2 regions of the Rhizobium sp. CNPSo 3670 genome follow, and region 1 is predicted to be linked to the other one. Evidence: riboswitches for the same ligand, from Rfam matches in the RefSeq annotation. Region 1 holds a riboswitch; the other holds the start of a gene.

Region 1 (4,283 bases):
GGACCGCATGGAGATCATCCGTATCGCCGGCTACACCGAAGATGAAAAGCGCGAGATCGCCAAGCGGCACCTGCTGCCGAAGGCTATCAAGGAACATGCGTTGCAGCCGGAAGAATTCTCGGTCAGCGACGATGCCCTGATGGCGATCAGCCAGCAGTACACCCGCGAAGCCGGTGTCCGCAGTTTCGAACGCGAATTGATGAAGCTCGCCCGCAAGGCGGTCACCGAGATCATCAAGGGCAAGACGAAGTCCGTTCACGTGACGGCCGCCAACATCGCCGACTATCTCGGCGTCCCGCGCTTCCGCCATGGCGAAGCTGAGGGCGAGGATCAGGTCGGCGTCGTGACCGGCCTTGCCTGGACGGAAGTCGGCGGCGAGCTGCTGACCATCGAAGGCGTGATGATGCCGGGCAAGGGCCGCATGACGGTTACCGGCAATCTGAAGGACGTCATGAAGGAATCGATCTCGGCGGCGGCTTCCTACGTCCGCTCGCGCGCTGTCGATTTCGGCATCGAACCGCCGATGTTCGAAAAGAACGACATCCACGTGCACGTGCCGGAAGGTGCGACGCCGAAGGATGGCCCGTCGGCCGGTGTCGCCATGGCAACCGCCATCGTTTCGATCATGACCGGCATCCCGGTCAACAAGCATGTGGCGATGACCGGTGAAATCACCCTTCGCGGCCGGGTGCTGCCGATCGGCGGTCTCAAGGAAAAGCTGCTTGCGGCGCTTCGCGGCGGCATCAAGAAAGTGCTGATTCCGGAAGAAAACGCCAAGGACCTGGCGGAGATTCCGGATAACGTGAAGAACAGCATGGAGATCATCCCGGTCTCGCGGATGGGCGAGGTGATCAAGCATGCGCTGATCCGTCGGCCGGAGCCGATCGAGTGGGATGGCACGGTGGAAACGCCCGTCATCACGTCGGTCGAAGGCCTCGACGATACGGGCGCAACGATCGCGCATTGAGTGGCGTTTGCCACATTTATGCCCGATTGAAGCAAAAGACGCAAAAAGGCTGGCGGAAACGCCAGCCTTTTTTGTGAAAACGTCATGGAGACGCTTGCTTTTCCTTGATTTGCAGGGCTTTTGGGTTCCCGGCGGGCCTGATGAAACCTATTCTGCGCCTAGCTTACATTTGAGTCGTTTCATACCATTTAGAAAGGGGTGGAAACATGAACAAGAATGAACTCGTGTCCGCAGTGGCCGAAAAGGCAGGACTGACGAAGTCTGACGCGGCTTCCGCTGTTGACGCGGTTTTCGACGTTGTCCAGGCCGAACTCAAGAACAAGGGCGATATCCGCCTCGCTGGTTTCGGCAGCTTCACCGTTTCTCATCGCGCTGCAACGAAGGGCCGCAACCCGTCGACCGGCGCTGAAGTCGATATTCCAGCCCGCAACGTGCCGAAGTTCACGCCCGGCAAGGGCCTGAAGGACGCCGTCAACGGCTGATTCATCATCCGCCGGCCGTAAACGAGAACGGCTGAGCAGGTTTTCGAGGGGTTCGGCGCTGCCGGACCCCTTTTGTTTTGCCGCTTGCCGTATGCAGCGCTTTGTCTTACCAACAATGCTGTTCTCAGGGCGGGGTGAAAGTCCCCACCGGCGGTAAGGGCTGTGGCCCGAGCCCGCGAGCGCCTTCTCAAGCTTCGGCCGGGGAAGGGTCAGCAGATCCGGTGCGATTCCGGAGCCGACGGTATAGTCCGGAAGAAAGAGAATGAGCATGGCCGTGAGCGGGCAGGGGACTGCCGGCCCCTGCGCGCCGTCGCCTCATGCGTCCTGATTTATGTTGGTCGCCTGCATAATTCCTTAAATCGGAATCGATTTAAGGATGAATTATGCAGCAATTAAAAGCGCTACAGCGTCCTTTGCGCGTCTGGAAAGACGCGCGGCGCTGTAGTTCTGGATGGAAGACATGAATCAGATTTCCCTTACAATGCCGCGTTCTCGCGCCTTTTGCCGGCGCTGCTTTCATGGTGCTTGGAGGCGTGGCCTTCTCGCTGCTCAACGTCTTCACCCAGTGGCTAACCATGAAACTCGCCTTTCCGCCAGCCTCCGCAGCCTTCTGGCAATATGCCTTTGCCTTCCTCTTCTCCTTGCCCTTCCTGCGCAAGCCTTGCGGCGATGCGTACCGACTATCCCCGGCGGCACGTCGTGCGCGTCCTCTTTGCCGCGCCTGGTGTCGAGGCCTGGGTTTCCGGTCTTGCCTCAGTGCCGATCTGGCAGGCGATCGCGCTGGTCATGACCTCACCCTTCTTCATCATTCTCGGTGCCCGCCTGTTCCTCGGTGAGCGCGTCGGCCCGGCCCGCTGGGCAGCGACCGGTGTCGGCTTTGCCGGCGTGATGATCATCCTCCAGCCATGGTCTGATAGTTTCACCTGCGCAGCGCTCCTGCCGGTGCTCTCGGCACTGCTCTGGGGTGCCTCCTCGCTCATCACCAAGGGCCTGACCGGTATCGAGAGGCCAGAGACCATCACCGTCTGGCTGTTGGTGCTGCTGACGCCGATCAACGGCGGTCTGGCACTTGCGGCGGGCTTCGCCGTACCGACAGGCACGACACTCGCGCTCTTCCTTGTGGCGGGCCTCCTGACGGTCGTGGCGCAATATCTGCTGACCCTAGCCTATGCCAGTGCTGACGCCGCCTATGTCCAGCCATTCGATGATCTGAAGCTGCCGCTGAACGTGCTCGCCGGCTGGCTGTTTTTCGGTTATGCGCCGGCCGGTTATCTCTGGCTGGGCGCCGCGCTCATTCTTTCAGCGTCGCTCTTCATCATGCAAAACGAGATGCGCCGGGAAAGGCAGCCGGCCTGACGCCGACCTCTGAAAACTCGCGGACTGTCATGTCTCTGTCATGGCAGTCCCGCAAAACCCCTCTGTTCGATCTTTCGACATTGGGGGATTTCATGACAATTTTATCGCGCAAGGCAGCGCTCGCTGCCGTGCTTCTCGCATCCGTTGCCGTCCCGGCCGCGGCCGAGCCGGTTTTCAACCGCATCGCCTCCTTCCCGGTCGCCCAGAACCTGCCTGCTGACAAGGACAAGCTGTCGCCGACATCCGCGGAAATCATCACCGCGACCGACGACGGCAACACACTGATCTATAGCGACAGTCCGCTCGGCGCGATCGGCTTCATCGACATTACCGACGCCAAGGCCCCGAAAGCCGCCGGCGCGCTGATGATGGATGGCGAGCCGACATCGGTTACCTCGAGCGCCGGCAAGGCGCTGGTTGCCGTCAACACCTCCGAAAGCAAGGCCAAGCCCTCAGGCCGCCTCGCAATCGTCGACGTGGCGACGAAGAAGATCGAGAACATCTGCGATCTCGGTGGCCAGCCGGATTCGATTGCCCTCAACAAGGACAAGACGCTCGGCGCCATCGCGATCGAAAACGAACGCGACGAAGAGGTCAATGACGGCAAGATCCCGCAGATGCCGGCCGGCGAGCTCGCCGTTTTCCAGGTCAACAACGGCACCGTCGACTGCGGCGCCATCAAGCATGTGGCGCTGAACGGTCTCGCCGGTGTTGCCCCTGAAGATCCGGAGCCGGAATTCGTGGCCTTCAACGGGCAGAACGAGATTGCGCTCACGCTGCAGGAAAATAACGAGATCGTCATCATCGACGCCAACACGGCTCAGGTGAAGACCCACTTTACCGCCGGCAGCGTCGATCTCTCCGGCATCGACACGAAGCGCGACCGCGCCCTGAAATTCTCGAGCGAATCGAAGGGCGTGCTGCGCGAGCCGGACGCCGTGAAGTGGCTGGACGACAACCGCCTCGTCGTCGCCAATGAAGGCGACTATCAGGGCGGCTCGCGCGGCTTCACCATCTTCGACAAGACGGGCAAGGTCCTCTACGAATCGGGCGCATCCTTCGAACGCGCCGTCGCCCATATCGGCCATTATCCGGAAAGCCGTTCGGGATCGAAGGGCGTCGAGCCGGAAGGTCTCGAAGCCGCCAAGTTCGGCGATGACCAGTATTTCTTCCTGCTTGCCGAGCGCGCCTCGGTCGTCGGCGTCTATAAGGATACCGGCGCCGACCCCGAACTCGTGCAGCTTCTGCCGTCGGGCATTTCGCCGGAAGGCGGGGTCGCTATCCCCCAGCGTAATCTCTTTGCGACCGCAAATGAACTCGATCTCGGCAAGGACGGCGGAGTGCGCTCGCACGTGATGATCTACGAGCGCTCGGAAGGCGAAAAAGCTTATCCACAGATCGTCTCCGCCGAGAAGGACGGCAATCCGATCGGTTTCGCAGCGCTTTCGGGTCTCGCCGCCGTTCCCGGAAAACCGGGC
Region 2 (4,283 bases), on a different contig from region 1:
AGGCGTGGAAGAACCCTTTATGGTCGCCTTTGCGTTGAGGTCCTGGAAAGCTGCATGGCAGGAGAGTCTCTCTATGAGTTCCCCGCAGCGGCCTCGAGGGGCAAGGCAGGCGCTCCTGATATCACTGAAAATTGAAACCCCGCACGAGGCCGGGCGTCCTTCGCCGGCCAAGCTGTGTTACATTTCCCTGCTCGATGCGCGGGGATTTGCCGATGCTGGCCACACTTGCGGTGCTCATGGGTCTTACCGGAGTCGTGCCGACAGCTGGGGCGGGCGCAAACGAGGTTGATGTGACGCTGGTGCTTGCCGTCGACACCTCGCGGTCAATGGATTTCGAAGAGATCGGCATTCAGCGCGACGGTTATGTCGAGGCGCTCAAGCACAAGGAATTCATCGATGCGGTCAAGGGCGGGCTCACCGGCCGCATCGCCATCAGCTATTTCGAATGGGCGGGCTATGTCGTCCAGGATTCGATGATCGACTGGCAGGTGATTGAGACGGAAGCGGATGCGATCGCCTTCGCCGATAAGCTTGGCGCCCGGCCGATAGCCACGCAACGGCGCACCTCGATCTCAACAGCCATCGATCAGGGCGCCAGCATGATCACCACCGGACCCTTTCGCGGCAGGCGTGAGGTGATCGACGTCTCCGGCGACGGTCCGAACAATTCCGGCAGCCCGGTGACGGGCACCAGGGACAAGGCGGTGGCGTCGGGCATGATCATCAACGGGCTGGCGATAATGCTGCGTCCTTCCGATGCTCCCGGAGGGCTCGACAAATATTACGCCGATTGCGTGATCGGCGGCCCCGGCAGCTTCGTGCTGCCGGTCCACAGGATTGAGGATTTCGCCATCGCCGTGCGCCGCAAGCTGGTGCTCGAGATCAGCGGCATTTCACCCTCGCCGACGGTGGAGAGGATAGCCGCCGACGCGCCGACGGCGGACTGTCTAATAGGCGAGAAGCAGTGGCGGGATATATTCGATCGGTGAGTCGCGACCTGATGAGCCCGGAGAGGGTATGCCGTGTGGTTGTCACATGGCATACCGACAAAGCAAAGAAGAAAGCATCTGCCACTCGAAGAGCCTCACCTTGAGGTGCCGACGGGCAAGGCGGCTGCTCCGTGCCGCCACCTATAACGGCAGCTGCCTGCCGGCCTGTTCGCTGACCATGTATTCGGCGTACCAGTCCGGCCAGTTCTCGTCGTGTTTGCCGCCATTGCGCTTCTCGTGTTCGCCGTGGGCCTCGGCGGCGCGGCGGAGGGCGGCCGCGAGGTCGCTCGATGTCGAGAAGGCCGTCTCATCGGCGTCGATGCGTCCTGGCAGGCGTGTGGTGACTTCCTGGAACAGCCAGCCGTTGCCATCGGGATCCTTGAACGAGGCGAAGGAACGATAGCTGCGGTGGTCGGGGTCGCGGCCGGCGATGCGCAGGCGCCCGAAGAGATAGGGCTCGTCCTTGCCGGCGTAGACGCCTGAAGCATCGTGGAAGACCTCGCTCACCTCGACGCCGCGGGCGATGAGATCGCGCCTTGCGGCCTCGACGTCGGAGACGATGAGATAGAGGCCTTGGGCGGAGCCGGGAGCGGCGGCGGTGACATTCTTGCCGAAGATGATCGCGCAACCGGAGCCCGGTGGGGTGAACTGGATCACGCGGAAATCGGCGTCATTGGCGAAATCGGCGTCGAGCCTCCAGCCAAGGCTCTCGTAAAAACGTTTGGCACGGTCGACGTCGGAAACGGGAATGACGACCACTTCGAGCTTGGTGTCGACCGGTCGTGTTTTCATGGATTCGGTTGGGGGTTCACTGCGCATTGCATTGCTCATCTTCAGCTCCCTTGAGGTTTGGACGCATTAAGAATGGCGATACATGTCGGGATCGAGTGGACCACAGCCCGGGTGGAGCGTCGAATCAATTCTTCTGTCGACATGAAGAAGACGGCGGGCCATCCCGCCGTCTGTTGCGCTAGCTTTTAAGCAGCAAGGGCGGCGCGCGTTTTGCCGATCATCAGAGCGGCGCGCGCAGCCTCGCGGCCCTTTTCGACGAAATGAGCGCGGTAGATCTGCGTGTGATGCTCCGTTTCCTGATAGTGATGCGGTGTCAGTGAGACCGACAGCACCGGAACGCCGGTATCCATGCCGGCGCGCATCAGGCCATCGACCACGGCCTGGGCGACGAATTCGTGGCGGTAGATCCCGCCATCGACGACGAAGGCGGCGGCAATGACGGCGGCATAGCGCCCGCTCGCGGCAAGATCGCGCGACAGCAGCGGCATTTCGAAGGCGCCGGGGACGTCGAATACGTCGATCTGTTCGGCGGGAACAAGCTGTTGGAAACCTTCGAGCGCACGGTCGACGATATCGGCGTGCCAGCCGGCTTTGACGAAGGCATAACGGGTGGGTGTCATGGTAATCTCCTTTGGCGTACAGACACATCACCCAAGGCGATCACGAGCATCCGCAGCCAGCCCGGAGGGCAGCAGCAGCGCACGTTCTCTTTCATCCGGACTATGACCGTCGGCTCAGGCATCTCACCTGATCTGCTGACCCTTCCGAGGAAGGCGCTCGCGGGCTCGCAATCGAAACTGCATACCGCCGGTAGGGACTTTCACCCCGCCCTGAGAACGGCGCGGACAATAGGGCCAAGGCGGCGGGCTGGCAATAGGGAAGACGTTTTCGTCCGAAGGGCACGTGCCCCATCACCCTTGCGCAGCGCGCGCATCCACCTACATGCTTCCGCTGAGGACATCCATGTCGAAAAAGCATGCTGCTCGGCCTCATTGAGGGGTAGAGCAGCAATCATGGGAGAGAGCGATGCCAGAATCTTTCGTCGTGCGCCGCGAGGCGCATCTTGCGGCGCCGCCGGCGGCGGTGTTTGCACTGATGACCGATCCCGAGAAGATCCTGCGCTGGATGGGGACGGAGGCCGAGGTCGAGCCGGAGCCGGGTGGGCTCTATCTCGTCAACGTCACCGGCGCCCGTTTTGCGCGTGGCTCGTTTCGCGAGGTGGTGCCGGTGCATCGGCTTGCCTACAGCTTCGGCTGGGATGGCAGCGAGGTGGTGCCGCCGGGATCGAGCCTGGTCGAGATCGACCTGATCGAGCAAGGAGGAGGAACGCTTTTGCGGCTCACCCACAGCGGTCTGCCGAGTGCGGAGCAATGCGCCGGTCATGAGGAGGGCTGGGCGCATTATCTCGGCCGGCTCACGGAAGTCGCGGTCGGGCGGGACCCGGGTCCAGATCCTTTTTACGGAAGGACATGAACGGTTTTCGGCAGGCGACGGGATGCTCCCCAAGCGCTTGACGCTACGGGAAGAACGGTCCGCTGCGGTCAAAAAAAGTGCTGCTTTATCGTCCGCAACATGAACGCGCAGTTCATCTCCAGTTCAATTTGGCGGTCCTAAGGTGATTGCGGCTGGATGAAATGGAGTTTTCGATGAAGGCACTTTCTATCGCGGCTGCCTTGCTCGCTGGCAGCTTCTCGATTGGCACAGCTCAGGCGATGCCGATCGGGGCAATCAAGGTTGAGAGCACTGTCACAAAGGTCGACTACGCCTGTGGTCGCGGCTGGCATCTGACCCGCTGGGGCGAATGCCGGCGCAACTGGCGCCGCCCGCCGCCTGTAGCTTTCTATGGCGGTCCGCCCCGCTGGGGCTGGGAGCGGCGTCATCGCGATTGGGATGGCCCGCGCTGGCGCTATGAGGGGCGCTGGGACCGCGAACGTCGCTGGCGCGATGACTACTAAAACTCTTTGACAGAGGCAAACGAACGAGGGCCGGTGCGATGTTTCGCCCGGCCTTTATCAGCTGAAATAACGCTGCGCTCAGATGCGGCTGACGAGCCAGTGCTTTCCGTCGATCAGCTCTTCGAGCTCGGCCGGATGCTTGACACCGAACTCGAACCATTCGACGAGTTCCTTCGCCTTCCGTTTGCTTTCTTCGGCTGTAAACTCGATCCCATAACGCGCGCACCAGCGCCGAAGGATCGACGTCAGCAACGTCATGTCATTCCCGTCCAGCGGGTCTTTCGGCCAGTATGTCGTGCCCATAGCAACCCCTCAATCGCTAATGACAAGTTCGCACATAATCGAATCAATGTCGCGCAATTTAAAGGTGTTTATTGGGTTGTTTTCCACCGTGATGAATGGTTTTCCACAGACTTGTTTGGAGGTGGGGTTGACAGGGTTGCGGAGGGACTCGGCGGGGGCAAGTGCCGATAGGAAATCCACCACAGGTGTCAGGCTGATGTCCCGGGGTTGCCCGCGTCCTGTTGCAAATGCCAATGTTAACCCA

The links. A riboswitch is a leader RNA that binds a small molecule or an ion and turns the genes downstream of it on or off. The one in region 1 is predicted to bind FMN.
Region 2: another riboswitch for FMN. It lies ahead of AC13QO_RS12565 (6,7-dimethyl-8-ribityllumazine synthase); the one in region 1 lies ahead of AC13QO_RS04345 (DMT family transporter).

The regions. Positions count from the first base shown of each region.
Region 1 is NZ_JBXSOL010000003.1:240,311-244,593, forward strand. Features, by position in the region: gene lon (endopeptidase La) at 1-967, shown strand, start outside; gene hupB (DNA-binding protein HupB) at 1,174-1,449, shown strand; FMN riboswitch at 1,566-1,717, shown strand; partial or broken gene AC13QO_RS04345 (DMT family transporter) at 1,901-2,805, shown strand; gene AC13QO_RS04350 (esterase-like activity of phytase family protein) at 2,898-4,283, shown strand, end outside.
Region 2 is NZ_JBXSOL010000010.1:55,278-59,560, reverse strand. Features, by position in the region: gene AC13QO_RS12580 (LysR family transcriptional regulator) at 1-38, shown strand, start outside; gene AC13QO_RS12575 (DUF1194 domain-containing protein) at 213-989, shown strand; gene AC13QO_RS12570 (VOC family protein) at 1,131-1,820, opposite strand; gene AC13QO_RS12565 (6,7-dimethyl-8-ribityllumazine synthase) at 1,967-2,401, opposite strand; FMN riboswitch at 2,481-2,623, opposite strand; gene AC13QO_RS12560 (SRPBCC family protein) at 2,808-3,254, shown strand; gene AC13QO_RS12555 (GCG_CRPN prefix-to-repeats domain-containing protein) at 3,428-3,736, shown strand; gene AC13QO_RS12550 (hypothetical protein) at 3,815-4,039, opposite strand; gene AC13QO_RS12545 (adenylate/guanylate cyclase domain-containing protein) at 4,283-4,283, shown strand, end outside.